3 regions of the Arthrobacter sp. A5 genome follow, and region 1 is predicted to be linked to each of the others. Evidence: riboswitches for the same ligand, from Rfam matches in the RefSeq annotation. Region 1 holds a riboswitch; each other region holds the start of a gene.
The links. Region 1 has a riboswitch for fluoride ahead of ACLLJI_RS09315 (universal stress protein). Riboswitches for the same ligand answer to the same signal wherever they lie in the genome.
Positions count from the first base shown of each region.

Region 2: linked by a shared signal. The riboswitch ahead of ACLLJI_RS17295 (hypothetical protein) and the one ahead of ACLLJI_RS09315 (universal stress protein) in region 1 are both predicted to bind fluoride.
Region 3: linked by a shared signal. The riboswitch ahead of ACLLJI_RS17320 (MFS transporter) and the one ahead of ACLLJI_RS09315 (universal stress protein) in region 1 are both predicted to bind fluoride.

Region 1 covers NZ_CP180316.1:1,987,509-2,000,478, forward strand. Annotated here, with positions in the region: gene ACLLJI_RS09230 (tetratricopeptide repeat-containing protein) at 1-681, opposite strand, end outside; gene ACLLJI_RS09235 (TIR domain-containing protein) at 736-1,836, opposite strand; gene ACLLJI_RS09240 (acylphosphatase) at 2,102-2,404, shown strand; gene ACLLJI_RS09245 (UPF0158 family protein) at 2,417-2,866, opposite strand; partial or broken gene ACLLJI_RS09250 (helicase-related protein) at 3,055-3,261, opposite strand; gene ACLLJI_RS09255 (MFS transporter) at 3,520-4,242, opposite strand; gene ACLLJI_RS09260 (MFS transporter) at 4,287-4,904, opposite strand; gene ACLLJI_RS09265 (ArsR/SmtB family transcription factor) at 5,113-5,445, shown strand; partial or broken gene ACLLJI_RS09270 (hypothetical protein) at 5,432-5,521, shown strand; partial or broken gene ACLLJI_RS09275 (SRPBCC family protein) at 5,629-5,751, shown strand; gene ACLLJI_RS09280 (TIGR03086 family metal-binding protein) at 5,905-6,480, shown strand; gene ACLLJI_RS09285 (SRPBCC family protein) at 6,473-6,943, shown strand; gene ACLLJI_RS09290 (YciI family protein) at 6,940-7,272, shown strand; gene ACLLJI_RS09295 (DUF6480 family protein) at 7,388-7,603, opposite strand; gene ACLLJI_RS09300 (hypothetical protein) at 7,682-8,431, opposite strand; gene ACLLJI_RS09305 (DUF2382 domain-containing protein) at 8,428-9,213, opposite strand; gene ACLLJI_RS09310 (hypothetical protein) at 9,698-9,850, opposite strand; fluoride riboswitch at 10,067-10,145, shown strand; gene ACLLJI_RS09315 (universal stress protein) at 10,171-10,728, shown strand; gene ACLLJI_RS09320 (fluoride efflux transporter FluC) at 10,725-11,225, shown strand; gene crcB (fluoride efflux transporter CrcB) at 11,222-11,590, shown strand; gene ACLLJI_RS09330 (nitronate monooxygenase) at 11,631-12,710, shown strand; gene ACLLJI_RS09335 (MDR family MFS transporter) at 12,825-12,970, opposite strand, start outside.
Region 2 covers NZ_CP180316.1:3,658,576-3,667,940, forward strand. Annotated here, with positions in the region: gene ACLLJI_RS17255 (NAD(P)/FAD-dependent oxidoreductase) at 1-312, opposite strand, end outside; gene ACLLJI_RS17260 (ferredoxin) at 309-548, opposite strand; gene ACLLJI_RS17265 (hypothetical protein) at 553-894, opposite strand; gene ACLLJI_RS17270 (BlaI/MecI/CopY family transcriptional regulator) at 1,331-1,732, shown strand; gene ACLLJI_RS17275 (M48 family metalloprotease) at 1,729-2,610, shown strand; gene ACLLJI_RS17280 (phospho-N-acetylmuramoyl-pentapeptide-transferase) at 2,916-3,746, shown strand; gene ACLLJI_RS17285 (hypothetical protein) at 3,889-4,272, opposite strand; gene ACLLJI_RS17290 (IS256 family transposase) at 4,425-5,672, shown strand; fluoride riboswitch at 6,443-6,518, shown strand; gene ACLLJI_RS17295 (hypothetical protein) at 6,677-7,507, shown strand; gene ACLLJI_RS17300 (inorganic diphosphatase) at 7,519-7,998, shown strand; fluoride riboswitch at 8,065-8,141, shown strand; gene ACLLJI_RS17305 (2,3-bisphosphoglycerate-dependent phosphoglycerate mutase) at 8,162-8,917, shown strand; gene eno (phosphopyruvate hydratase) at 8,926-9,365, shown strand, end outside.
Region 3 covers NZ_CP180316.1:3,668,739-3,675,097, forward strand. Annotated here, with positions in the region: gene eno (phosphopyruvate hydratase) at 1-109, shown strand, start outside; gene ACLLJI_RS17315 (MutS-related protein) at 614-1,123, shown strand; gene ACLLJI_RS17320 (MFS transporter) at 1,142-2,476, opposite strand; fluoride riboswitch at 2,496-2,571, opposite strand; gene ACLLJI_RS17325 (cation transporter) at 2,948-3,553, opposite strand; gene ACLLJI_RS17330 (YkvA family protein) at 3,543-3,989, opposite strand; gene ACLLJI_RS17335 (hypothetical protein) at 3,994-4,131, opposite strand; partial or broken gene ACLLJI_RS17340 (IS256 family transposase) at 4,134-4,766, opposite strand; gene ACLLJI_RS17345 (hypothetical protein) at 4,908-5,441, shown strand; gene ACLLJI_RS17350 (hypothetical protein) at 5,859-5,993, shown strand.

The DNA of each region.
Region 1 (12,970 bases):
TCGTGTCCAATCGAGATCGGCACTTTCTAAAGTCGGAACCACGACCTTCGAGAACGTCGATTCGCAGTCGATTTGGTTTCCGTTCCGATCGGCCTTTACCCCATAAGGCATGACGACAAACGCGGTGCGCATATCACAGCGGCGCAATCCAGGGTCGAGCCCAAGTACCAGGATCCCCAGCGCCTCGGCGCGGGCGATGAAGTCATCTGTGACGCTGGACGTTGCGTCCCGGAGCCGGGGTCGCACGGCCACAGCTACGATGACGTCGCCAGCGGCTATGTTTTCTGCACTTTTCAGGATGGTCCGATTTGCGTCCGAATAGACCCGTTCATCCTCCGGGTCGCCGTCAGCCACCTGCAGCTGGTTTGGCGGCAGATCATCTAACAGCCGGTCAAACCGATCCCCCCACACGGAGCCGCGATCCGCCACCGACAGTTCCCGAAACGTCTGAACCGGGAACGGCAGCACGATATGTGCCGGAATCTGGAGCTTTGCCGCTCCCTCAAGGAGCAGAATATCGGCCCCGGCGGCGGCGGAGCCGACGACCATCGTTGGTCGGAGTGCCGACATCAACCGGTCCAGCCGCTGGCCGACCCACGCGGAGTTGGTCAGCGGAAAGCGCGACGGCACGCGCCCCGGACCGTCTGTCCGGTTACCCGCAAACACCAAGATCAACGGCATCCTCCTGTCTCCCAATCCCCTGGCAGGGAGGACTTGTCCCTGGCTGGGGGCCTTTTAGTAGCCGGAACTGCTGGTATTTGCTAGAACCGAGAACAAAATAAGCAGCCAGATGGCTATCCCGATCCAGTCGACGATGAGGGCAGTTTTGGAAGCACTACGAGCGCCGGCTGCATTGCCGGTGTTCCACCGGCCGGTGACTTGCGAAGAAAAATAGAGCCCAAACCCGCCAAGGGGGAAGAATAACAACAACGCGACGATCGAAAGCGGCCAGTGCGCACGAGGGCGCGCCGGAGCCGGGAGCGTCTGGGCCTCGAATGTTTTTGGCCCGGATGCTGCGGCATAGGTTTGCGGCCACGGGCCAGGCGCCTCCCTGGCCGCGGGCCGGCTCGAAAGCGCCTGGCTCGCGCGACCGGTGCCCATGGTGAACCCGGGGGTTGTGCCCATGGCAGGCCCCGGCGCTGTCTGAGCTCGACTCCAGTCGATCTGAAGCAGGCGGTCGATCTCCTGTCCGGTCGCGTGGAAGAGGTCGTGGCGATCCGCCAGTGTGTGCAGCAACTCGACGGCTGCATCACGTTGCCTGGGTCTGGCCAGGGAGTCCCGCAGCTGGGCAACTAGGACGCGCTGCTCGTCCAGGGACAGAGATGCGGCTCGAAGTTTGTCGGCGATGCCCGCCATATACGTGACCGGTACGCGTGGCGGTGGAGGCAGGGGATCGGGCAGCGGGGGCGTCGGACGCAATGCAGACAGGGCACTTGCCAGATAAAAGCCTGTCATGGGTCCGACGTTCGTGAAGTCAATAAACTGGAGAGAAGCAATATCCGGCGGTAGAAGGTCGCTCATCACCGGAGCGATAATCACCGGTATCAGTGGTTTGCCAAGCCGCCGCGCATAGTCCCTTTCGCTCGCGGCCGCTTCCGACTCAAGCAGTGCGGGGGAAACCGCAACGACCATGACGTCACAGTTCCGTATGTTTCCCAGGATTTCGTCCCACCACGCCTGGCCGCCATCGAGTTTGCCGTCGATCCAGACGCGGTAATGCAGAGCATCGATTCCTTCCGTCAGCACGCGCAAAGCCGCCTTGTCCGCGCGCGCATAGGACAGAAACACCGAACGCTGACCACCGGGAACGAACTGCGTTTGCTGGGGAATCGTCATCACGCGCCTCGGGAATGCGTGCAGGCCCGGCACACCGGGACGAGACTCTCAAGTGGCGTTGCCCAAGGAGAGATAACCATATTCTGACCCGGCAGCCCCGGATTCATCGACCCTGTGGTTCCCCTCGAATTCATGAGAATCTCCCCTCGGTGGTAACAGGATACGCTCGGTCCGGCCACGGCGACAGGGTGAGGCGGTACTCCGTTTCGGCGGCCGCCGGGCAATCGGGTGAGTAGTGCTGCAGCCGGGAGACTAAGTTAAGAGCATGGGAAAACGAGATGCCACATCCCGGCCAGACGAAGTCCGTCTGACAGTCCTGGTCAGCGGCGTGGTGCAGGGAGTCGGTTTCCGGTACCTGACGGCCAGGCGGGCCGAGGAGCTGGAATTGACGGGTACGGCCACGAACCGGAATGACGGATCCGTGGAGATTATTGCCGAAGGACCGCAATCCGCGGCAGCGGAACTACTGGCATGGTTGAGGTCAGAGGGGCCACCGGGGAAGGTGGAGGACGTGGCGTCGTCAATCTCTCCCGCCTCCGGGTCGTTCAGGAGCTTCCACGCTGGTTAGTCTGCGGCAAACTCACTCCTTGAGAGCCTTCTCCGCCTCGGATTTGTCCACGGCGCCCACGTCGACGAGCCACTCGATGGCGTAACGCCGCACCGCCTCGTCATGGAAGGCGTACCACTGCTCGCTCAGCGCCGGGAAATCCATCAGCGTGTCCTTGAAGTGCCGGAAGGGCCGGCTGCCGTTGATCGCGTGCCACAGGCGGTCCTTGGCGCGTCCGTCGTCAAGGTCCGAAATGAACGTTTCCATGTACTGGTACCCTTCCCGTGAGCTGACGGCCTCAATCTTGATGGCCCCGCGCTCGTCAAGGTCGGCCGCGGATTCGTCGGCCTCTGCCGCACCGTCCTCGGGGTACAAGAGAATTTCGCCGGTCTCGGGGTCAAGCCACCAGGAGGTCCCGAAGTCGGAATTGAATTCGAGCGCAAGCGTGAGAGTGTCCATCTCGATTTGGTCCAGAAGCAGCACGATCGTGCCTCCTCTGCCGATACGCATCCGGCCCGCGGGACGGATGCTCCGTCCGTTCAGGACGGATAAACGGCAGTATATGCACAAAGCAGTCTGCAACAAAGGCGGGAACGCGGACTTCAGCTGTCGAACAGGCCACATGGACATTCTGGGCCATCAGCTGTCGAGCAGGCCGCGGACATCCTGGAGTCCGCCTCGGTCAGGTTTAGCCCGAAGCCGCCGGCCTTGACGCTGCACAGGAACACCTGCGTGCTGGATTTGAAGTCCTCGATCACCTGGCCGCGGCGCCGCATCCTGCCGTCCAGATACTTGCCGTCCAGATAGGAGTATTCGATGCCGGCGGCGTCCAGACGCTCGGCGGCGTTGCCCAGGAAGCTGGCGAACTGGCTGAAGATCGGCGTTCAAAACGCCGAGCCTCGACGGCCCAGTTGGGCATCACGAAGGTCGGGGCCACCACAGGAAGGGCCTGCCGGCAGCACCGGAGTCGGCGACGGCCCGGTGCTCAGGGCTAACCAACACCGGGGGCCGCAGGCCTTCGCAAGGTCAGCACCGCGGGCTCCTAGCGAATGGATGGGGTACCCAAAGAGGTCGGTGCCGAATCACTGGGTGGTTAAATTCAGTCCCTGCGGGGTGCGTCGGTGTCAGCACTGGGGCTATGGCGAAATTTGGTCCAGCGGACGGTTCCGGGTATGAGGAGTGAACTGAACCAGGATGGCGGCGATACCCAGGAACACGGAAATCAACAGCAACGCCGCAAGAATGGACATATGCGGCAGAAACGGGGCTATGACCAGGACGCCGATTCCGCCGCCGATGTGGCCCGCTCCGTCCACCAGAGCGAAGCCCGTGGTCCGTGCCCGGGTCGGGAAGCTTTCAGCGGTCAACGCGTAAGTGGGTGACACCCACAGGTTGAAGCCGGCGAAAATCAGTATCGCCTCAACGAACGAGACCACAATGCTTGTCCCGGCCAGCGCGATGAGGAATGCCCCGATCAGGGTCACCACCGCAGCAATGGGCAGCCAGTACCGGCGTTCGAGCCGTTCCACGTAAAATGACATGATGACTGCCTCCGCCACGAACCCGAAGGTGCCCACGGCGGCGATCACGCCCGCCTCGGGCGGCGGGTACTCCAGAGAGGTCAGGACGCTCGTGAATCCGGAGGCGTAGGCGTAGACGGTGATGTAGCCGATGAACCACATAAGGAAGAGCAGCAACAGCCGGCGCCGGTACAGCGGGCTGGAGAACAGATCCCGGTACGGCACCTTTGAGGGCGGCGTGATCCTCCGGGCCGCATCCTCGACGACGGGTTCGGACAGCGGCCCGTGCCGCTCGGCCCTCAGCTCCATCTGCCGGACAACTTTGTCCGCTTCCTCCATTCACGGCCAGGAGGGCGCCAAGGCCGTACATCCAGCGCCATCCGTTATCGAAGCCGGGCCCGGCCACCGCGAATGGGAGTCCGAGCGGCCAGGCGGTAGGCTCCGTGGTCAGGATCAGTCCGAGCCAGATCCCGAGCAGCGCACCCAACGAGGACATGACGAAGATGATGGTCGTAAATTTCGCCCTGGCCCGTCGCGGGGGCAACCTCATTGATGTACGTGTTGACAATGGCCAGATCCGCACCGATGCCCATTCCCGTGATGATGCGGGCGACGTTGAAATTGACATACCCGGGTGCCAGGGCGTTGTAGAGCGAGCCCAGGCCGGTAATCAGCGTGGTGATGAGCAGCATGTTGCGCCGCCCGATTTTATCCGCAATGGGGCTAAGGATCAGTGTTCCCACCACGTAACCGGCCAGGTTGAGCACCACGGGCAGCGGCAACGCATCCAATGCGTTCTGCGGGGTGCAGCCGGGTCTGAGGGCGATACAGGTCTGGATGAACGAGACGTTGATATCGAAAATGTCGTAGAACGTGAACAGGAAGCCCAGCCCGATGATTCCAATGAACAGGTAGGACAGTGACCAGACGTCGAGGCGCTCCAACCTCGCGACGATCATCTGTCCTGGGCGGGACACAATCTGTTCCTGGGAGCCAGCCATATCTTCCCTTTTTCCTCTTGGTAGAGAGTCCGGCGGCATCGGCTTGGCGCCGCCGAGGCGTGATGCTGAGTCGGTGTATTAAGAGTGCACTCGATCGGCCCAATGAACAATACATCGCACATTCGCAGACATCGCACATTCGCAGCGCCAATGGCCGATAAGTCGCGCGCCCTTGCCGAATGCGTTAGTGGCTGCTAACCTATTCCATATGCTTGACCTGCTGGAGGTGGCAGCCGAACCGAACAGACGACGATTGCTCCAACTGCTGGCCCGCGGCGAACAGACCGTGACCCAGCTGAGCGCTGCGTTTCCCGTGAGCCGCTCGGCCATCTCGCAGCACCTGCTGCTGCTGGCGGAGGCAGGCCTGGTGACGGCCAGAAAGGACGGCCGCAACAGGCTCTACCGGCTGGAGGAGGGCGGGATGAGTCGGCTCCGGCGTGTCATCGACCAGTTCTGGACCACCGAGCTCGACCAGCTCGTCGACGACGCGGCCCACTTCCATCAACAAACGCTGCAAGGAGATTCCGATGGCCTTCGATAAGACCGTATTCCTGCCCCTGGACCCCGACGCCGTCTTCGATCTCATCACCCAGCCGGAACGCCTCCGCCGCTGGAAGACGGTCAGTGCGCGTCTGGACCTGCGGGTCGCCGGGGAGTACCGCTGGACCATCGTGCCCGGCCACTCGGCCGCGGGCACGTCTCGGAGATCGAACCCGGCCGGCACATCGTCTTCAGCTGGGGCTGGGAGGGTTCGGCGGACCTGCCGCCGGGAGCGTCCACCGTCTCGATCACGCTGGACGCGGCCGACGGCGGCACTAACCTCAGGCTGGTCCATGACGGTCTCACGGGTGAGCAGGCCGCCGACCATGCCGAGGGCTGGAACCATTTCCTGGGCCGGCTGGTCGCATTCGGAACCACCGGCGACGCCGGCGCGGACGAGTGGTCTGCGGCACCCGACCCGCTCAACGAACTCAATAGCGCCGAGGCAGCGCTGGCCATCGTGCAGCGGGCGCTGCACTCGTTGACGGAGGCGGATCTGTCCAAGCCGACCCCGTGCAGCGACTTTACGGTTGCGGGACTGGTGGACCATCTGTTCGGTTCTGTCGCCGGCATTGGTCGCGCCCTCGGCGCCGCTGTCGCTGAAGGAGCAGCGCCGTCGTCGGCCGCGGCAAACGGGACATCGGCAGGAGCAGCCAACAGGCCGTCGTCGGCGGAGGTGCGGATCGCCGACGCCGCGCAGGTCACGCTGGAAGCCTTCACCCGCCGTGGTCTGCAGGGCACCATCGAGATGGGCTTCGCCGAGCTGCCCGCGACTATCGTGGCCAGCATCCTGAACATTGAATTCCTGGTTCACGCCTGGGACCTGGCCGTCGCCACCGGTCAGACCATCGACGTGGCGCCCGTGCTCTCCGACTATGTGCTGGGCCTGGCCCGGATCACCATCAGCCCCCAGCAGCGTGCCAGCGGTAGCTTCTCCGAGGCCACCGTCGTTGACGAGTCCGCCGCCAGCCTGGACCGCCTGATCGCCTTCACCGGCCGGCAGGTTTCGGCCTCGTACGGAGCGCGCAGTGGTTGATGTCCAGTCCGAAACCGTGATTGACCGGCCGTGCCCCGAGGTGGCGGGCTACGCCGCGGACCCGGACAACGCTCCGCGGTGGTACAAGAACATTGCCTCGGCGCAATGGCGGACGGCGAAACAACTGCAGGTGGGTTCCGAAGTTGCCTTCACAGCTAGATTCCTGGGCCGGGACCTGGATTACGTTTACCGCATCACCGAGCTGGTCCCTGGGGAAAAGCTGGTGATGCGTACGGCGCAGGGCCCTTTTCCGATGCGGACCACCTACACGTGGACGGACTTGGATGACCGCACAACACGGATGACCCTGCGCAATAAGGGGGAGCCGAGGGGGTTTTCACGCATCCTTGCCCCCTTCCTGGCCTTGATGATGCGTTTAGCCATGCAGAAGGACCCGAAGCAACTCAAGACCATCTTGGAATCAACCACCTTGGAATCAAACAATCGGAAGGGAATGTCATGAGCAAGTTCATTTACCTGTACAAGGGTCCGGCCACACCCATGGATCAGTTCACCCCGGAACAGTCTGCCGCGCAGACGGAGGCCTGGGGAGCATGGATGAGCCGCGTCGGTCCGGCCTTGGTGGACGCCGGAAATCCGTTCGCCGACGGCGCCGCCGTCGTCGACGACGGCTCCACGGCGGCCCCGTCGTCTGATGTGACGGGATACAGCATTGTCGAGGCGGAGAGCCTCGAAGCTGCCAAGAACTTCACCCAGGACCATCCGTTCCTCGCCGAGGGCAACGGCAGGTACCGCCTGGAGATATTCGAGCTGATCGACATGCAGATGTAGACCACGGCTGTGGACCACGGCGTCCCGTTCCTGCCGGCAACTCCCACCCACACGGCGTGCAGGGTGGGAGCTGCTGGCAGGGCGGCACTAGTGTGCCTGGGGAAGCAGAATCGCTCTATTCGTCGTGGCCCTGATCCATGCTCATTTGGTCTGCCGCCGGCGGCGTCTCGCCCGGCGGGACCCCGCCGCCGGGCTCCAGGCCGGTGATATGGCCGTTGACCGGATCGGGGTTTGCCGAGGCACCCGGGTCTCCATTCTTCTGCGCGGCCGGATGTTCCGTTCCCGGTTTGTCCGGGTTCGCCGGGTCCTTTTCCGGGTGGTAAGTGCTCATGCGCCAGCCGTCCTTTCCAAAAGCCGATAGGTTCTTGCGGTGGTGTGCGTTTTTGCGGTTATGTTGGGGTTATGTTGGTTAGTGTTCCAGCGGGGCGAAGCCGGCCTTGTCTACCTTGCGGTGAAAATGCATTCCCGCAAGCCCTCCCAGCATGGCGGCACCAAGGCTGACGACGGCGACGACCACCAGCGCGATAATGCCGGCGCCCGTGAGCTGCCCTTCGTCAACCGGGATCCGCGGGAAGCTGTTGAGGCTGGCCAGGATATTGAACTGGTTCCCTGCAACGAGTCCCAGGATGGCCACCACGACGGCGATAATCACCGCCCAGATCCAGACCATCAGTCCCTGCTTTGGGCCGTTGAACCGGGCCATTCGGCCGGCCACGTAGCCGCCGCAGTAGTACGCGACGAATAGGATGGCCAGCAATATGATGATGCCGACGATCCCGACGGTTTGCGGATTCTTCGACGCCTTGTCGAGTGCCTGGGATGCGTCGGAATTCGTCGCCACGCCGACGGCGGTGCCCGCTGCGGCGGCCAACGCCGTCAATAACACCGCCGTTCCGGTTGCCGTCAGCCAGCCGAAAAACGCCGATCCGACCTTGATCCCGCCATAACGCTCCTTTTCGCGGGCCACGGCACCTTCCCGGCTTACGGCGTCGCTCCGGCCGACGACGCCGTCCCGTCCGAGCCGATCGCCCCGGCCCGTGCGGTCATCCCGGCCGGTGCCACGGGCCTGGGACCGGTCCGCCTCCGACGGACGGTTCCGCGGCCCCGGACCGCGGGAGCGGTCCGAGGCCTCGTCCCCGGCATTGATGCTGCTGCTCACGGCCGGTTCCGGCCGCCCGAGCCCGCATCATCGACACCTTCAGTCTCGATCTTTTCCTTGCGGACTTCCTCATTGACGGTCTCTTCGCCGGAGACGGTTTCCGTGCCCAGACGCACGCGTTCGACGGGGACTGTTTCCTTCTCCACCACCGGACGCTCCTCGTGCAACGTGACCTGATGCTCGTCTTCGGTAAGGTCGGGACCGCCTAGAGCATCGCCGCGGTTGGCCTCGGTTATGGGCTCCCTCTCGATCCTGACCTCTTCACGGCTGACGGGCACGGTTTTGGTGACGTTTTCGGTGACGATGTACTTGCGGAGCCTGGCGCGGCCGGTCTCCCGTTGTTCCGTGCCGACCCGAAGCTGCTCCTCGGATCGGGTCATGGCGTCGTCCGTATTAGGACCGGATGTGTCGCGTCCAGCGGCGCCGGTCCCGGTCCCGGTCCCCTCGACGTAACCCGATCCGCCGGCTGCCAGCTCATAATATCTGTACAGCTCGTCCTGCTCTTCCTCGGACAGGTGTCCGTCGGGATCGACCCGGGGAGCATCCTTGACCTTGTCCTTGCTGTACGGCACCACAATGTCGTTCCCCCGGGCAGAGGCGTCGTCCAGTGGCACGAAGGATTCGGAAGTGCCGAAGAGCCCGGTCTTGGCGGTGACCCAGTTCGGCTGTCCTGTTTCGTCGTCGACATAGATTTGCCCGATGGATCCAATTTTGTCCCCGTTGGAGGTGAGGACGTCGCCGCCGCTTTCGGCCAGACCGGTGAGATTTTCTGTGCTGATCATGATGTTCTCGCTTTCCATTGATGGTGCTGATGAATTGTGCGCAACAGATCCGGCCCCCGTCCGCGGCCGAGGACGCCGATGGGCGTACCGGTGGGAACGTTCGCGTATTTTCGGCCGCCTTGCCGGTGCTGCTGGCAATCCAGTGGATGAAGGACGACGACGACGTCTGCCGCGCTCGACGCGGGAAGGGCAGCGGAGCTGACGAGCGCGTACCTCAAGAACACGGGCATCCGAAACACTGGCCCCGAGAAAGCGCGCCATGCCGTCACCGGCCTGGATGTGAGGAAGTCCAGCATGAATTCTCCCGATGGCTTGCTGCAGCGAAAGGTTCCGTAGAGAAACCTGCCAGTTCCTAGCTTAAACCGGCAGCACCCCAAATTGGCAAGGGTGCTTGCTATATTTTTTTCGCCCAGCTATCCAGTTGCGGATGGATGCCCGCGGGGTGTCGACCCCCGGACTTCTATCGGCTGTCGGGGTCCCGGTCTTAGCTGTCGGGCGCTGCATCCTCGTCAGGTTCCACGATGTCCGGATCAATCGATCGGGAGAAGTCGACGGCGGGCGAATCCCGGGCCCGGGCGTGCTCGCTGGGTTCCTGTTCGCTGCCGTCCGGGGCGCGGGGGTCTGGATTTTCCGTCATGGCGCCAGCGTAGTCCTGTCTTGTGTTGCTGGGAACATGCCTACGGGCAGGGCTCCGTCCACCGGTGCTGCCGGGAACATGCCTACGGGCAGGGCTCCGTCCACCGGTGCTGCCGGGAAGGGGCAGGATCCCCGCCCACCGCCAGCAGCGCAAATCCGGTGCTGGCGCTGACAGCGCAAATCCGGCGCTGGCGCAGGCTGGGGCTTGGCGGTAAAGTCGTGATCCGGTGATGGATCCCGCCGGAGCCGGCGTGCCCGGTTCGAACCGCCGGTTGGCTGATGGTTCCTGCCTTGATCAACAGAGGTGGGTGAGTCGTGGGTGTGAGCGACCAACAGCCCCGCCATCATTGGGCCCATCGGTCCGCAGAGCTGTCCGACACGTCGGGTGTCACCGGAGGGGCCGGGCCGGTATTGGTGGGCACGATGCCCGGCCAGCCGGCCGCCGTCATCCTTAACGCTGCGGCACTTGCCGTCCGGCTCGGTGTTGAATTGGTCTGCGCTTACGTGGATGTGGCCTCCTACCCCGTGACCGGCCGCGGGGGAGCACCGGCCGGTGTCAGGCCCATCGATCCAGACACTATTGACGACGGCGGCGTGGAAATTCCGGCGGAGTTGACCGATCGCCTGGGCCAGGTGCTGGCGTCCAGCCCGGTCGTGTGGTCACTGCAGCTGCTTTCCGGGGACCCGGCACGGGCACTGGGCGTGCTGGCAGCCAGTCTGCAGGCAACCATGATCGTCGTCGGCACCCGGGAGCACGGCATCGGCGCGCGACTGGAGGACCTCCTGACCGGGTCCGTGGCCGTACATTTGACGCACCGCCAGCATTGCCCGGTGCTGGTGGTTCCGCTGGCGCCCGGCGGGGCGAGGCGAGAGCGGTGACGGAACCGGCGCATACGCCTCCGGCGCTGCAGCCTTGGATTGAGGATCCGGAGGCCGTTGCGGCGCGTCCTGCGCGCCCGGTTCATCTGCACCTTGGCCATATTCTGCTGGTAATCGCCGGCGGGATCGGTGGGACACTGGCACGGTACGGTCTGGGGACCGTGCTTCCGGCGCCGGCGGGGTGGCCGCTGCCGACGCTGCTGATCAACCTTTGCGGTGCCTTATTGCTGGGACTGCTGCTGGAAAACCTGGTGCGGCGCGGACCGGACCAGGGCGCGCTGCGGATCATCCGGCTGCTGGTGGGCACCGGATGCATGGGCGCCTTCACCACCTACAGTTCGCTGGTCCTGGATGCCAATGTGCTGCTCTCCAACGGCAGGATCTCCGGTGCGGCTCTCTATCTGGGCCTGAGCCTGGTCGGCGGGCTGGCCGCCACGACCGCCGGAATCTGGGCCGGCGCGCTGTTGCACCGGAGCGCGGGCGGCGGTCCGACGTGACGGTCGTGCTGCTTGCCCTCGCCGGTGGCCTCGGCGCCGGCACCCGGTTCCTGCTGGACGGACTGATCCGCTCCCGCTTCCGTACCGCCATTCCGATGGGCACCATCGCCATCAATCTGACCGGTTCGCTGGCCCTGGGCTTGGTGGCCGGACTGGTCCTGGGCCATCAGGCGCCAACGGATTTTCAGCTCATCGCCGGCACCGGATTCCTGGGCGGATACACGACATTCAGCACCGCCAGCTTCGAGACCGTGCGGCTGATCCAGGGCGGTCGCATCTGGTTCGCCGTCGTCAACGGACTGGGCACAATGGCGCTGGCCGTGGCAGCAGGGGCTGGAGGGCTGGGGTTGGCGGCCCTGCTCTAAGGGTGCTCGTCCGTCCGAAACCACGACGTAAGGAAGTCATATGTTTATGTACTCCGATCTGCGGATGCCTCTGATCGCCGCCCCCATGGCCGGCGGGCCATCGACTCCCGGGCTCGTTGCAGCGGCCGCCGCGGCGGGGGGCCTCGGCATCCTCGCCGCGGGCTACAAAACGGTCCCCGCGATGGCAGAGGAGCTCGAAATTACCCGTGGGCTATCGGACAACCGGCTAGGAATCAACCTCTTCGTCCCGGCGCCGCCAGGGCCGGTTGGCAACGGTTCCTCATCGGATCGGGCCGCGCTCGTGGCCGGCTACCGCCGCATCCTGCAGGAGGAAGCGGACCGGTACGGCGTCTCCCTGCCGGAGCCGGATCCGTCGGACACCGATGCCTATGCCGCGAAAGTCGATTACGTCGTCGCGCACCCGCTACCCCTGGTCAGTTTCACCTTTGGCACCCCGGAACCGGATGTCGTCGAACGCCTGCACCGAGTGGGGATGCACGTGACGGTGACGGTGACGGACGCTGCCGAGGCCCGCGCCGCGGTGCGTTGCGGGGCGGACAGCCTCTGCGTCCAGGGCCCCGATGGCGGCGGGCACCGGGGCACCCACACAGCGGAGGAATCGCCGGGCAGCGACAATCTTGGCGCCCTGCTGACGGACCTCCGCCGGCTCACCACCTTGCCGCTGATTGCCGCCGGCGGTGTGCGGTCCGCGGCGAACATCACCGGACTGCTGGGACAGGGGGCGGCGGCCGTCCAGCTAGGCACCCTGCTGCTGCGCAGCCCCGAGTCCGGGGCCCAGCAAACCCACAAGGACGCTCTCGTCTCCGGACGGTACACCGGCACCACGCTGACCCGGGCTTTCTCCGGCCGCTTTGCCCGCGGACTCACCAACCGCTTCATCCGGGCGCACGATGGCCAGGCGCCCGCGGCGTATCCCGAGGTCAACCAGTTGACACGTCCCCTTCGTGCGGCCGCGGCGGCGGTAGGGGACGCGGACGGCCTGGCGCTCTGGGCGGGCGTGGGATTCGCCGCCTGCCGTGCCGAGCCGGCCGAACAGATCATGGCCGAATTGTGGCGAGAGGCATGCGCCGCTGCGCCGACCGACGACGGGAGCGCGTGAACACCGGCTCCGCGCCCGGGCGATGAGCCGGGCTGACGTCGGGTCGGCATGGGGATCAGGCGCCCCCCCGGCACGGTCGCGTAATATCCCGTCCGTTCCTTCCGGCCAGGCCGTTCAGCGGCCGTGGCTGCCGGAGAGTGCCTCCGGTCCTGCACCCCGTTCGGCCGGGTCGTCCAGGCGGTTGTTGGTCATCCCGTCAATTTCCAGCGATTCCGGCAGGATGTCACGTTCGATCGTGGTGGCCAACGGGATTTCCTTGA
Region 2 (9,365 bases), 1.7 Mb from region 1:
GAGCTTGTCGAACCCGATGTCGGCCCCGGTGTCGAGGGTGACCGTGCGGCGGGTGATGTCCAGGGCTGCGGCCGCGGCCCCGGACATCCACCGTGCGTCCAGGGGGGTGTAGGTGCGCAGTGGGAGGTCTTTGATGCTGCGGCTTCCGGTGAGCAGTCCCTTGGAGAGCGGTGTGCGGTTGTAGGGGCCGTGGGGTTCGTCCCCGATCATCACCAGCTCTCCGGTGAACCCCGTTTCGCGCAGGCGTTCCGCGGCGGAGATGGCGGCCAGTCCGTTGCCGACGATCAGGATGCGTTCGTGTCGGGTGTTCATGGGTTCCTCCCGGTGATGCTGATGGCCTGCATGGGGCAGATCCTTGCGGCCTGCAGCACCTTCTCGGTGTCCTGCCCGGACGGGGCGGGCGTGTAGCGCAGGCGCCCGTCGGGGCCCAGGGCGAAGACCTGGGGTGCTTCCTGCTGGCACAGGCCGAACAGGTGGCAGTGGTTGTTGTCCACGCTGATGCTGATGCGTCCCGCGGACGACGGCGCGTCGATGTTGTTGGGTGCCACCGGGTCAGACCTCTTCCGGGGAGATGCGCAGACCCGCGGCCGCCCGGGCCGGCAGCAGCCTGAGGAGGAACAGCAGCCCGGCCGCGCCGGCGCATCCGAGGACGCCGACGCCGAGAAGGCCCAGGGCCTTGACCTCGGCGGAGGCGGTGAAGGTGTGGATCAGGGACAGGGCGAAGGAGCCGTAGGCCAGGTAGTGCACCAGGTGCCAGCGGCGGTAGCCCAGGCGGCGCTGCAGCACGATGGAGGCGGCGACGGCCAGTCCAAGGTCGAGGCCGATGATGCCCAGTCCGACACTGGTGTCCCCGCCGGCCACGAAGGGCACCAGGGCGTTGATGGGCCGGAACACGGTCCCGGTCTGGAAGATGTAGGAAACCCGTGCAGGCAGCCGAACGTCAGGGTCGTCACGGCCAGGACCATGTGCGTGGTCGACATGGTGGTCCTGCTGACAATCCTGCGTGCCCACCCGGTGGTGGTCAGGATACCGAAGCAGACCGTGAGTGCCATGAGCCCGTAGGACAGGTAGCCCGCCAGTGTCGCGATGTGCCTGATGCCCTGGTCGAAGGGTACGTACTGTTCAAGGGGTACATACGCCGCGGCGAGGGAGGACAGGCCCGGTCCGGTGGCGGCCAACGCGACCAGGTGAAGTGTATCGGGCAAGGCGATCTCCTTGGAGTAGACTCGGTTCCGCGTAGTCCTACATGTCGTAGGAGTTGAATCTTACATGATGTAAGACAAGAGGTAGTGTCCATGGGAAGGATTGTTATGGACGGAACGGTGGCGGCATGATCCATGGGGACGGCCCCGACGAGGGGCGCAGGCAGCGGGGCGAGCTGGAGGCGCAGGTGCTGGCGGTGCTGTGGGCTGCCGACACCCGGGCCATGACCGGGGCTCAGGTGCATGAGGCGTTGCAGGCACCGGACCTGTCCTATAAGACCGTGCTGACGGTGTTGACCCGTCTGCTGGCCAAGGGACAGGTGGCCCGTGAAAAGTCCGGGCGGGCCTTTCTCTTCCGTCCGGTTCCGGACGGGTCGGCTGTCACTGCAGAACGGATGGCCCGGGTTCTGGCCCGGGGGGCGGACCGCGCTGCGGTCCTGCAGGGCTTCCTCGACGCCATCGACCCCGCCGACGAAGCGGTGTTGCGGGAGCTGATCTCCGCCCACGACCACCGGAACGGCCGGCCATGATCGTCAGCGTTTACATCCCCCTGCTGCTCGGATGCCTGCTCGCCTGGTTGGGGACGTACTTGGGGCGATGGTTCGCTCCGGCCGCAGCGACCCGGCTGCTCACCGCACTGGCCGTTCTTTCGGCCACGGCCACCACGGGATCCCTGCTCTTGATGGCGGTCGGCGGACTGCTCAAGACCATCGCCGGCCCCCTAGCAGGACAGGGCGGCGTCCTGGGGGTCAGGGACTCGGTGCCCTGGCCGGTCGGGGCGGCGGCGGCGCTGGTGCTGGCCATGCTCGCGGTCCGGCTGATCCGTGTCGTGGCTTTTGAGGTGGGCATCCTGCGCGAACTCCGGGAAGCCGTAGGCTTCACCGATGAAAGCCTGCTTGTGTTCGACGACGCGCGGATCTACGCCTACGCCGTGCCCGTCGGAAGGGGAACGGTCGTTGTCTCGACGGCCATGATGGACACCCTGGATGCGGGAGAACGCCGGGCACTGTTGGCCCATGAGCAGGCCCACCTGACCCATCGGCACCACCTGCACCGGCTGGCTGCCTCGCTCGGGACGGCGTTGAATCCCCTGCTGGGCCCCCTGGCCCGGGAAGTGAAGCTGCAGACCGAACGCTGGGCGGACGAGAGCGCGGCCACCCTGACCACCCGCCAGGTCACGGCCCGGTCCCTGGCCCGTGCCGCTCTGGCGGCAGCCATGGTCCCGCGCGCCTCCCTGGCCTATGCGGCGGACAGCATCCGGGAGCGGCTGGACGCCCTGGCCGCGGCACCGGAACGGAACCGCTGGCACACCGTTGTCCCGGCGGCCGTTGCCTGTGCCATTGCCGGGGGTGCCCTGCTCGATGCTGCCAAGGCCTGCTGCCGGCTGATCGAAATCATCTGCCCGTGAAGCAGGCCAGACCTCCGGCCCGTACCCGGAGCCGGGGACCGCGGCCGGGCCCGGCGGGAGGATCCATACCGTGATCACACTGGTTGCTGCGGGGGCGGTGTCCCTGCTGGCGTCGCTGCTGCTCACTCCTTTGTTTGTCCGGCTGGCACACTCGCGGCGGCATGCCACCGGGCCTGCGGGGGATGCGGTCACCACCATGGGCGGCATCGTGGTGATCACCAGCTCGCTGCTGGGATACCTGACCGTCGTGATGCTCAAGGGCCCGCCGCCCGCCGCCCACCGCCACGGCCGGGCTGATCATTTTCCTGCTCATCGGCCTCGGAATCGTTGGAGCGGTGGCGGACATCATCACGGCCCGGCAGCGGAGCAGTCGGACCCTGGGGCGCCTCATCAAAGGCTGCGGCCAGCTGATCGTCGTGGTGGTATTCGGGGTCCTGTCCCTGACCCTGACCGATGCCCACGGCGTCGCCCCCGCATCGTTGGACGTGTCCTTACTGCGCGACCTACCCGCCGGTTTCGCGGGCCTGGGCGTTGTTGCCGGCGTCGTGGCGGCGACGGCGTGGATCTGTGTGCTGGTGGGAGGGATGGCAAACGCCGCCACCACGGTGGAGGATTTCGACGGGCTGGCGGTGGGAGCTCTTATCTTCTCGATCGGTGCGTTCGTGTTGATTGGTTTCTGGCAGACCGTCCAGTCCTGCACCAATCCGGCACTCCGTTCCCTGCTGGCACACAAGTGTTACCCGGTCACGGATCCGGCCGGCCTCACCGAAATGGCGGTCGTGCTCGTCTCCGCCCTGGTCGGATTCCTCTGGTGGAACACCTACCCCACCCGGGTGCGTCTAGGGGAAACCGGCACCACGGCGCTTGGCGGTGCTCTGGCCGGGTTGGCCATCTTTGCCCGTACGGAACTGCTCCTGGTGCTGGTCGGCGGCCTCTTCCTGTTCCTGGCCGCGACCCGGATGGTCCCGGGCATCGGCAGACATGGATCCGCGGCAGGTCCACGTGGTCCGTTGCATAGGAACCTGGAATCTGCCGGGTGGGCGCGGATGACGGTGATCGTCAGGTTCTGGATTAGCGCAGGGCTGGCCGGCGCAACCGGCTTCGGGATCTTTTACGCGGACTGGGTGGTCCGGTAGGGCCATCCCCGCCGGGGGTGTCGCGGTTCTCCGGAGGGGAGGTGCCGGACCACCGGGGAGCCGGTCCGGGCTGCGGGTACGCTGCGGCCGCCAGTGTAAAGCCTGGCTCACCTGTCGGCCCGCTCCCCGCCGGGGCGGCCAGTCACCGATGCACCGCCTCCACACCGGTACGCGGCGTGCCGCGTTTCATCAGGGGGATGAAGAGCAGGAGGGCGGCCCCCTGGGAGGCCACGATGAAGACCAGCACGCCGGGCAGCGAGGCGGCGTACAGTGCCCCGATGATGGTGGCCCCGACCAGCCACGCCACACCGTAGATGGAGGTAAGGATGACGACACCCCAGACCAAGCCAATTGCAAGCCTCTGACATGCCGCAACGTCGCCCTCGCCTCCGAAAACGTCGACACGTGGCGCGACGAGCTCGCCACCATCGACCGGGACCTCGGCTCTGTGCCGCTCCTCCCACCGCTGCTGAAAGCACGTCTGGAAGCCCGCCGCGTTCAGGTTGCACACTTCATAACGCGACATCAGGAGCCACAATGACGCGTCGCGTTCTTCGGTTACGTCCCGTGGAGTGGTGTAGTTCCCGGCTTCTGAGCATCGGATTTCCGACGTGAAGAGCCATCGTGCGATGGTCAGTGAGTACCGATCAAAGAACTCACAAAGGACACAAACACACGATGGCTCTAGACCAGTCTGCCCTGCTCGATCTCCTCGGACAACTGAAGCTCACCGATGTCTCGGACCGGATCCGTGCCGCGACCGAAACGCTGTACCAGCAGCTCATCGAGGCTGAGGCGACCGCGTTCATCGGTGCCGCCCCGTTCGAGCGCTCCGAGGCGCCTACCACCCAGCGCAACGGGTCCCGGCCCAGGACGTTGACTACTACCGCCGGGGACCTGAACCTGAAGATCCCGAAGCTGCGGAACGGGTCGTTCTTCCCGGCCTTGCTGGAGCGCCGCCGCCGTGTGGACCAGGCTCTTTACGCGGTGGTGATGGAGGCCTACCTGCACGGGGTCTCCACCCGCAAGGTCGATGATCTGGTCAAAGCGCTCGGGGCCGATACCGGGATCTCCAAGTCTGAAGTTTCCCGGATCTGCGAGGCCCTCGACCACGAAGTCGGCGCGTTCAGGGACCGCGATCTGTCGGTCATGGAATACCCGTATGTGTTCCTGGACGCCACCTACTGCAAGGCCCGTGTCGGGCACCGTGTGGTGTCCCAGGCGGTCGTGGTCGCCTTCGGGGTTGCCGCCGACGGACGCCGGGAAGTCCTGGGCTTCGACGTCGGCGACAGCGAAAACGAAACGTTCTGGACGGCGTTCCTGCGGTCGTTGAAGGCCCGCGGGCTGGACGGAGTGAAGCTGGTGATCTCCGACGCCCACAGCGGCCTGAAGAAAGCCATCGGGACGGTGTTCCAGGGCGCGGCATGGCAGCGCTGCCGCGTGCATTTCATGCGCAACGTTCTCTCGACCGTGCCGAAGGGATCCCAGGACATGGTTGCCTCGATCATCCGCACCGCCTTCGCCCAGCCCGATGCCGGGCACGTGAACACCCAGTTCGACGAAGTCACCCGGATGCTGGTCAAATCCCATCCGAAGGTCGCCGCGATGCTCGGCGACGCCCGGGAGGACGTGCTCGCGTTCACCGGGTTCCCCGCCAGACACTGGCGCCAGATCTGGTCCACGAATCCCATGGAACGGGTCAACAAGGAAATCAAGAGGCGGACCGACGTCGTCGGGGTCTTCCCCAACCCTGCAGCCCTCCTCCGGCTCGCCGGCGCGGTCCTCGTCGAGCAACACGACGAGTGGGAAGCCGGGGACCGCCGATACCTTTCCGAGGCGTCCATGGCCGAACTAAAAGCAATGAACACGGCACCCGCCGAACCGGTCGAGGAGGCGATTTTGCTCCCCGAACTCACTGCAGCATAATCAGAGAACTGACCCGCACGGTGTCGAGGCAAACTCCACCACTCAGCGGGACGTAACCCGTTCTTCTCCCCAGCGAAGCAGAGGTCCGTACTGCTCTCACGCAGTTGCGAAAAACGAACGAGAACGGCATAGTCACGGCACGGAACCTCGCAGGTCAGCTTGGCCTGTCGAACTCAACCTTCTGGCGACACTTCCCGGAAATCGCTCAAGAGGTCGCCGACGAGCGTCGAAGCACGCTTCGCGTCGCCCGGACAGTTCCTGCCGGCCCACCACGGGCCAGCGAGCCTGACGGCGCTCTCCGAAGCGAAAACGTGAAACTGAGGGATCAGATTGAGCTTGCAGTCGCACATATCCAACGACTCACAATCGACAACGAGGCACTTGGAGAACAACTTGAAGCCCAAAGGCACATTGTAAAACTTCCCAGGGGCGGCTCGCAGAGATGAAGAACGGTATTTCTGCGCTCGGAAACAACAACCAACAGCCCTCGGGCGTTATGAGAGACCGGGGTACGGCAACCTCGAACCCGACCGACTGGCTGACCACTATGTGGCGGGGGTGTGCCGAATCCGTTAGGGACTCGCAGCCCGATGGACCCCTCCTACACTGCGGTCCAAAGCATTTTGCGAGTTTTGCCGCCGTGGTCGTCCAGCGGCGAAAATCCGGTCCCGGACACTATGGATGTGCATCCACCACCCCGGGTCCTGATCCCGTCGAGCCGGTGGCAGGGCATGGACTACTCGTTTCCGCAATCGGGACGCTGTACAGTTCGGATCAACGGCGATGGATCCCGCCGGGGAGTGAATGCCCGAACCGCCATTATGGCTGATGGTTTCCTGCCTTGTCGTTCGAAGGTAGGTCACTATGCCCGGAATAGTTGCCGCGCCCAGGCTGTGGTGGCCGGCCTCCACCGTTGAGGCAATGGCCGGGGCAGACGGAAACCATCTGCATTGTTTGCCAATACCGGCTCCTGTCCGGGCTCAGGCCGCACTGGTGGTGGAGTGGTGAGCGTCCGGCCTGAACGACCCTTGGTTCCGCGGGCTTCCTTTGTCCTGGCTGGGGAAGAGGTCCGCCAGCTGTGGTCGTTCGTGCATGGGGACATCATGGACGGTGGCCTGCGCCGGTATCTGCGCGGCTCGTTGGGGTTGTGTCCGCGCCATGCCTGGGGCCATGCGGTCGTGGAGATCGAATTGTGGCAGGCCGGGGCCGGGCTGCGGGGAGGGCACCAACCTTTCGATGTTGCCGTCCTCCACGAGGACCTTCTGAACCATGTGGCCTCTGAACTGGGGCGCCGGCCCGGAATGTTCCACCGGCATCCGGAAGCCATCCTCAGCCCGGTGAACCCTTGCCGTATCTGCAGTGAAATGGACGGACCGGCCACGCCAGGGCTGCGGATGGGCTACGCGAATTCGAACACGGCTGCCCTGACCGATGAGGCCAACCTCCTGGACTACACCCGGCGTTGGTGCACCGAAACTCTGGATACCTGGGCGGCCCGGGCCTGCCCGGCCTGCACAGGTGAGGACGCCGACAGCGTCCAAGACTGGTTCACCGGGTCATTGGCGGACCGGGCACTGTTGTGCCGACGGCACCTGCTGGCATCAGGGAGCCTGAGCGCCGAGCTCCGGACCATGGTGGTTCAACGACTGACGGAAATCCGCAGACGCCTGCTACGGCTCATCGAGTCCATGACCGATACGGGGGCGCCTGCCACGGCCGGGGACAACGCGTCATGGATTGAGGCCCTGGGCTGGTTCGCCGGCTGGGGTCTGCCCCTGCACCTGGCACAGACAGGAATCCCGCCCTTTCCACGTCCCACACAAGATCCCCTCTGAAAGGAAGCACCATGGAAGAACATTTTGCCGTGATCGAAATCCCCGCCGGCAGCAACAACAAATATGAGATGGACCATGACAGTGGCCGCATTGTCCTGGACCGTGCCCTGTACACGGCTTTCGGCTACCCGGCCGACTACGGATTCATCGACGGGACCTTGGGCCTGGACGGCGACCCGCTGGACGTTCTGGTCCTGCTGGAGAACCCGGTGCTTCCGGGCATCGGAATCCGGGTCCGGGCCGTGGGGGTCTTCAACATGGTCGACGAGGCCGGACCGGACTCAAAGATCATTGCCGTGCCCTTTGGCGACCGCCGCTGGGACGACATCACCGACACCGGCGACGTTCCCGCACCGGTGCGGGAACGGATTGAGCATTTCTTTACCCACTACAAGGAACTGGAACCGGGGAAGTGGGTGACTGTGCAGGGCTGGGGCGGCCGCGAGGAAGCGGACCGGCTCCTGGCCGAGGCCTATGAAAGGCACAGCTAAACCGGCCCGGAGCCGCCGGTGATAGCACGGTCATGGGCTGGCGCCGGGTAGACACGGCACTGTAGGGTCGGTATCGGTGATGGATCCCGCCGGAACTGCCCTGCAGTTCGAACCGCCGCCTGGCTGATGGTTCCTACCTTTGCACTTCAAAGGTAGGTGGACTATGCCCGGTCTCGGCACTCTGATCCTGCTGCGTCACGGCCAAAGCACCCTCAACGCCCAAGGACGGTTTACCGGGCTGCTCGACCCGCCGCTGACGACCCGGGGCCGTGGGGAAGCCCGGCACGCCGCCGAAACCCTCGCCGCCGCCGCATTCATCCCCGAGATCATACTTTCCTCCACGATGGCCCGTGCCGTGGAAACGGCAGAGCTGGTCACCGGGTTGCTCACGGCCGGGACGGCGTCGGTCCAAACGGCCTGGGAACTCAATGAACGCAGCTATGGCTCCCTGACCGGACGGCGAAGAAAAGAACTTCTGGCCGAATTCGGGCCCCAGGTGCTCCATTACTGGCGCCGGTCCCTCTACGCGGCCCCGCCACCGATGACACCCCGGCAGCTGGCCGCCATCGGCCGCAGCCACGCAGTGGCTGCCATGCCCCCGGGCACCGCCCGCCCCACGGAGTCCCTGAACGCCGTGGCCACACGGGTCCGGGGACTCTGGCACCAAACCCTCCGGCCCCTCCTGCACGCCGGATCAGAAGTCTTGGTGGTCGGCCACGGCAATTCCCTGCGTGCCCTGTGCCTGGTCATCGACTCCCTCACCGAGGACGAGGTCGAGGGGTTGAACCTGCCCACCGGGCACCCGTTGGAATACCGCTTCCACCCAGGATTCGTTCCGTATCCGCGGGCCGGGACCTACCTTGACCCCGGCGCAGCCGCCGACGCCGTGGGCGTACTCGCCGCCGACGGCGGCACGTGAACGGCCACATGCTTTCCAACCTTGACCACCCCTCACCACTGACCGGAGCGACCACCATGAATGAGCTGACCTTCACCGCCGTCCACGCCTTGCAGATCCTCGACTCACGCGGCCACCCCACCCTGCGCGTGACCCTGACATCCCGTGACGGCGCCGTGGCAACGGCCTCGGCACCCTCGGGAGCGTCCACCGGCGCCCACGAGGCCATCGAATTGCGCGACGGCGGACCGGCGTACGCGGGTCGCGGCGTGGAAAGCGCCGTTGCGGGGATCAACACCGTCATCCGGGAGCTGCTGCTCTCCCGGCCCTGGCCGAGCCAACGCATCCTGGATGCGGCGTTGTGTGAGCTGGATGGAACGGCGGAGAAGTCCCGGCTGGGGGCCAACGCCGTTGTCGCCGTATCCATGGCCGCCGCCCGTGCCTTCGCTACCGCCTCCGGGCACCCGCT
Region 3 (6,359 bases), 1.7 Mb from region 1:
GGAACGGGTAGCCAAATACAACCGGCTCCTTGAAATCGCCGACGCCCACCCAGCCATGCCCTACGGGCCGGGAACCGGCCCTCAGGAAACGGCCGCCCGTCATGACTGAGCCAGGACGGCCCCGGGATGCCCACTACCGCATTACCCGCCCCGTGTTGATGGGTGTCATCCCCGGCCAGCCGCTGGCCGTCGCCCACCGGGCCGCCGAGCTGGCGTACAGCCTGGACGTCGAGCTGGTCTGCGCCTATGTGGATGTCACCAGCTACCTGGTGGAGGAGGCACCGGACGGCTCGGTCGCCTCCCAACCCATCGACCCGGACGGGGTCGATGACGATCTTGAGGCCATCTCCGCCGGAATCAAGGACCGTCTCTCCGATCCTGTCCCCGTACGGGATCCCCTGGAGCTACCGGGCCCTGGCCGGGGAGCCCGTCCACGCGCTGGGACGCCTGGCCCACACCCTGGATGCGTCCATGATCGTCATCGGAACCCACGAACGCGGGCTCGGGCACCGGCTGGAGGAATTTCTCACCGGTTCCCTCGCAGTCCACCTGGCTCACCGGTGCCAACGAGGGCGGAAAATCAACGTTCCTGCGCAGCCTCGGCGCCGCCCAGCTGATGATGCAATGCGGCATGTTTGTCTGCGCCGACTACTTCAGCTCGAGCATCAGCAATGCCATCTACAGCCACTACAAACGCGAGGAAGACGCCGAACTCAACAGCGGCAAACTCGATGAGGAACTCGAGCGCATGAGCACCATCGCCGACACCATCACCCCCCATTCACTCGTACTCTTCAACGAGTCCTTCTCCGCCACCAACGAACGCGAAGGATCAGCCATCGCCCGGAACATCATCACCGCCCTGTTGGAGACAAACATACGCATCGTGTTCGTGACCCACTTCTTTGACCTCTCCCACGGCCTCTACACCCAACACCTGCCCAGGGCCCTGTTCCTGCAGGCGCAACGGGAAGACGACGGCCGACGGACCCACCGAATCGTAGAAGGAGAGCCGGCCTACACCAGCTACGGCGAAGACCTCTATGAGCAGATCTTCAGCAAGCACCGGCAGGCGTTCCGGCCCCCGCCACGGATGGGTCCTAGAAGCAGTCACCACCGGTGACGGGCCGTCCCGGGCCAATCACTTAACGGTGTCGGTCATCCGGCGCGGCGTCAGCGCCGGGGAGGAAAAGACCGCCCCGGCCATCCAGAACGCCGCATACAAAAAGGCCACGGTCGGGGAGAAGACCGCCCACAGGACACCGGCCACCACGGTCGCGCCCAGGTCACCAAAGGACTGCACCAGCCCCAACAGCCCGTACCCATTGCCCCTCAACCGGTCCGGCAGCAGTAACGCCACCGCCGTCTGCTCCGACGTCTCCGCGAAGCCAATCCCGACACCGGCGAGCACAAACCCAGCCAGCAACACCACCCAGCCACCCCCATCGATGGCAAAAAGTAGATAGGCGGCCACATACATGGCCGCGCCCAGGGTGAAGACCAGTCGCGGGCTCAGCCGATCGATCAGATGCCCACCGGCCAGGGCCGCGGCCGACGCCGCGGCGTTGTGGCATGCATACATCAGGATCGCCGCGGTCACTGCCGTCCCGGCGCCCATCCCGCCGGCTTCCAGTACCGTCGTGGCCCGCAGGATCAGCAGCGTCGCCGCAAGGTTTCCCAGTTCAAAGAACGACACCGGCAGCAGAGCCGTGAACAAGCCGGCCTGACGCAATTCGCCCACATTGAAACTGAGCGTCCGCTTCCCGGCCGGGGTGGCCACCACCTTGCGGGCCTGCCGTGCGGCCACCACGATGGCCACGGCAGCAAACATGCTCGGGATAAAGGACAACACGATCGCCGTCCTGATGCCCAGCAGCCCCACCAGGGAAGCCGCCAGCAGCGGGCCCACAATGGCCCCCGCGTTATCACCCGCCCGTTCAATGCCGGCCGCGCGCCCGTACGCGGTCCGGGGCGTGATCGACACCAGGAGCGTGTCCCGCGCCGGGGACCGCACCCCACGCGACGCCCACGCCAGCGCACGGAACCCGGCGACCTGCCACACCGCGGTACAGACCCCGATCAGGGCCGTCGCGATGGCGGTCAGCAGGTATCCGCCCGAGGCGATCTTGGCCCGGCGGGACGGATCATTGGACAGCGGGCCGCCAGCGAGCTTGCTCAACCCCACCAGGGCATCCGAGACGCCCTCTATCGCGCCCAGCGCGGCCGGGCCGCTGTGCAGGGTCGAACTGAGAAAGGACGGCAGCAAGGAGGTGACGAGCTCATGGCCCGAATCACTGAAAAAGGAAGCCGCACCCACCCCGAGAATGCCCGGATTGAGCCACTTCCCCGCCCGATCCGGCCCGGACCCGGAATCTGAGACACCCACTGGACCGGCAGTCCCAGGTACCGGACCAATGCCCTCACCTGCGGCGGTGCGATCATCTGCACCACCGTGGTCCCCACTCGTTTCGCCCATGGCAATCTCCCACCCGTCGCTCGGGGCAGGAAACCATCAGCCATATTGGCGGTTCGGACCCCAGGGCCCCGGCGGGATCCATCACCGTTAGCACGATCGTAACCGAAAGCCGGCCCAGCTGACACGCACCGCAAAAAGCCCCCAGACGCCAACAGATGCTTCCCCTGACCGGCCGTCCAGGGAACACGGATCCTCGGACGGGTCGGCGGCACGCTGACCTCCAGCACATTGGTCCGCAATCCGCCGGGGAACCGGCCGTCGTCAGTGCCAAGGCCACAGGGCCCGGGGTGGCTGTGCCCAGGAATCCCTGCCCCAGCGCAACACATGGCAAGGACACGCCCCACCGCCCCCGTCTGGCCATCGCCGGCGACAGGACCCGGCCTGCGACGACACCCACCGCGCGGCCAGGAATCTCCATTCCATGCACCCGCCAACGATGCCCGGGAGCACCGGGGGTGGGCGCGCCACCGGCTAATGGTGATGGCGGAAAATGTCCATGGCTTCACGGACGGCGTAGTAGACGATGACCAGGCCCGCCAGCGGATCCGCCCACCGCCACCCCGCCAAATCATTGAGCACGACACCGGTCAGGACCGCAGTGGCCAGCAACCCGTCGATGAACGTCACCCGCCCTTCGGCCACCAGGACCCGATTGCCCAACGCCTTGCCCGTGCGTGACCTGCCCGCAGCGAGGGTAAACATGACGACGGCCGTGACAGCAGTCCAGGCAATCCCACCCGGACTCGGTGTCGCACGGTGACCTACGGCCAAGGCAACCCCGGATTGGACCAACAGGTAGCCTGCCAGGACAAGAAACGCCCCGCCAATCAATTTCAGGGCCCATCTTTGACGCTGTTCGCCGGTGCCCGAGAGTTCCCAGATCACGACCAGGCTGGCGCCGATCTCAATCAGGCTGTCCAGGCCGAACCCGGCAAGGGCCACCGACCCGGCCGCAATCGAGGCAACCGCCAGAATAACGACACCAATCACGTTCCAGCCCAAAGTGAACCATTCCAGGGCAAATCCGCGCCGCCGCAGCCGATTCGAGTCCACGGCCTGCACATCGTCAAGCACCATCGCTCTGCCCCGATTTCGCGGCCGTCGGGCCCAGCCCTGCGAGCCGTTCAATGATCGCCAATCCGGCCGGAGTCCCGGGCCAGTGCTCGCGCAGCGACACCGGCCCAGCACTGCGAATCACCGAACGCAATGTGATCGCCACAATGATGACGTCATCTGCGTGACCAATCACCGGCAGGAAGTCCGGGACAAGATCCAGCGGAGACACCAAGTACACCAGCAGCAGAACAAGCCGGACACGAACACCACGCGGCAGGGACCGGTCAGCGCCCATGCGCCGGATGACGCGCAAAAGATCCGGCAACAGACGCAGTGCATCGTTTAGACCCACCGTCTCCGGATGGCGCCGGGCATAAATCCAGATGGCCAACAAAAGAACCAGATAGATGGCGGCCAGACCTGCCAAGATCCCGAGCAACGGTTCCCACCACTTCAAAGCCCTACTCTCCCGTCCCTGGCATCACCGAGTCGACCGGGGCGTGAAGGACCGCATAGACCCTCTCTGCATAGCTATCAAACACTGCCGCGCAGCACCGCAGCCTTTCCTCCGAGGCCAGCGCCTGCGGAAGTTCGAGCACGTCCAGAACGTTTCGTTTTCGCTGTCGCCGACGTCGAAGCCCAGGACTTCCCGGCGTCCGTCGGCGGCAACCCCGAAGGCGACCACGACCGCCTGGGACACCACACGGTGCCCGACACGGGCCTTGCAGTAGGTGGCGTCCAGGAACACATACGGGTATTCCATGACCGACAGATCGCGGTCCCTGAACGCGCCGACTTCGTGGTCGAGGGCCTCGCAGATCCGGGAAACTTCAGACTTGGAGATCCCGGTATCGGCCCCGAGCGCTTTGACCAGATCATCGACCTTGCGGGTGGAGACCCCGTGCAGGTAGGCCTCCATCACCACCGCGTAAAGAGCCTGGTCCACACGGCGGCGGCGCTCCAGCAAGGCCGGGAAGAACGACCCGTTCCGCAGCTTCGGGATCTTCAGGTTCAGGTCCCCGGCGGTAGTAGTCAACGTCCTGGGCCGGGACCCGTTGCGCTGGGTGGTAGGCGCCTCGGAGCGCTCGAACGGGGCGGCACCGATGAACGCGGTCGCCTCAGCCTCGATGAGCTGCTGGTACAGCGTTTCGGTCGCGGCACGGATCCGGTCCGAGACATCGGTGAGCTTCAGTTGTCCGAGGAGATCGAGCAGGGCAGACTGGTCTAGAGCCATCGTGTGTTTGTGTCCTTTGTGAGTTCTTTGATCGGTACTCACTGACCATCGCACGATGGCTCTTCACGTCGGAAATCCGATGCTCAGAAGCCGGGAACTACACCACTCCACGGGACGTAACCCTAAAGGAGCGAAAAAACAGTGGATAACGTACACCCCGTCATCACCTCAAGAGTCGTTTTTGACCGGATCAGACAAGACCATGACATTGCCGACCTTGAAGTCCGATTCGTGTACCCAGAACAGCTCAAAGCAATGATTCGGGACTATGTCCTGCCGTACATGGACTATCCGGAATTCGACCTGCACATCACCCAGGACAAGGGCTTGATCGATGCTGTCACCTATAACGCCGGCAACTTCACCATCACCACCGAAAACCCCGCCGTCGTAGACGAAGCCGGCACCGGTACCGGCGAGAACCTGGTCCCAGGTCGAAAAACGCTCAACAACGAGAGAACACTCCAAAGTGCTGCCCAAAACCACCTGGACGCCACCATGCGGCTGGAGGAAACCAAACAGCAACTGGCACAGATCATCCGCACGGCAGCAGGGAAGCATCCCAACCCGGAATGGATAGCCGACCAAACCGGACTCAATCCGAACGTCGCGGAACAGGTGTTGAGCGTCGCATTGTTTGACGGCGGCCGCGTCGTGTCCAGTGGTGATGGATGATTTTGGGAGAAAGCCTGATTAGGCTGGCCGGCAGCGTCAGAGTAACGATGACCTGTTAAGCGAATGGCTCGGCGTAAGACTTTGTAACCTCAACGTCAGTTCTAACGCGGAAGGCCGCGCTGATCCTCACCTTAAAATCATGATCTTGGGGTTGTTGGGTCGGAATTGCTCAGCGGACGTTTGACCTGCCCCGCATACGCCGGCGAAACCGTCGCCGCGAGGGCGGCGCTGCATCAGTTGGAGCCTCCCGGGCACCAGATCATCTATTAGGCTCAGCTCACAGTTATGTGCAGTTTCGCGGTGTGAGGCGTTGTAGTGCCCTTGCGTCGGCAGAGTTGAGAGTCAGTTGTCGGTAGCGGCCACTGCACATAATCGTCAGGCTTCTTGTATCCGAATAGTTCGGAAGACAAGGAGCAGATGATGAAAACTCGTGATCGATTGACGCTGGAAGGAACACTGTCCGATTTCGATGAGTATCTGCGCCGCATCCGCGGCGTATTGCTCATCCTCGACCATCCCATCACGCTACTGGGCCGCAACTCCGATGGTTAAAGACCTGCGTCGCCAAGAGGTGCCAGCTATCTTGAAGCTTGGAACCGCCAGCGCAGCTCTTCCATCCGGCGGACGCAACCTTCGCTTGACGGCCCCGGCAACGAAGCCAGTGACTCGCGCCGGGGCATATCAATAACGACCCATACTGACGTGCTCCGCGATGCCACCTCGGTCCCTAGCGGTTCGCTGGCCAGGGCGACGGCAAATGCACCGTAGTGGCGGGTATCTGGGCTTCGAGTTGCCGCGTTGTCATTTTAGAAGTCGTCTGCACCGGTTCATGCGGCGGAAGGGTGCGAGTGCAGGCGGCTACTGACATCGGATTGTCAGAAGTCCCGTGCACCGTCATGCATTTTTCAAGAGTCCTCT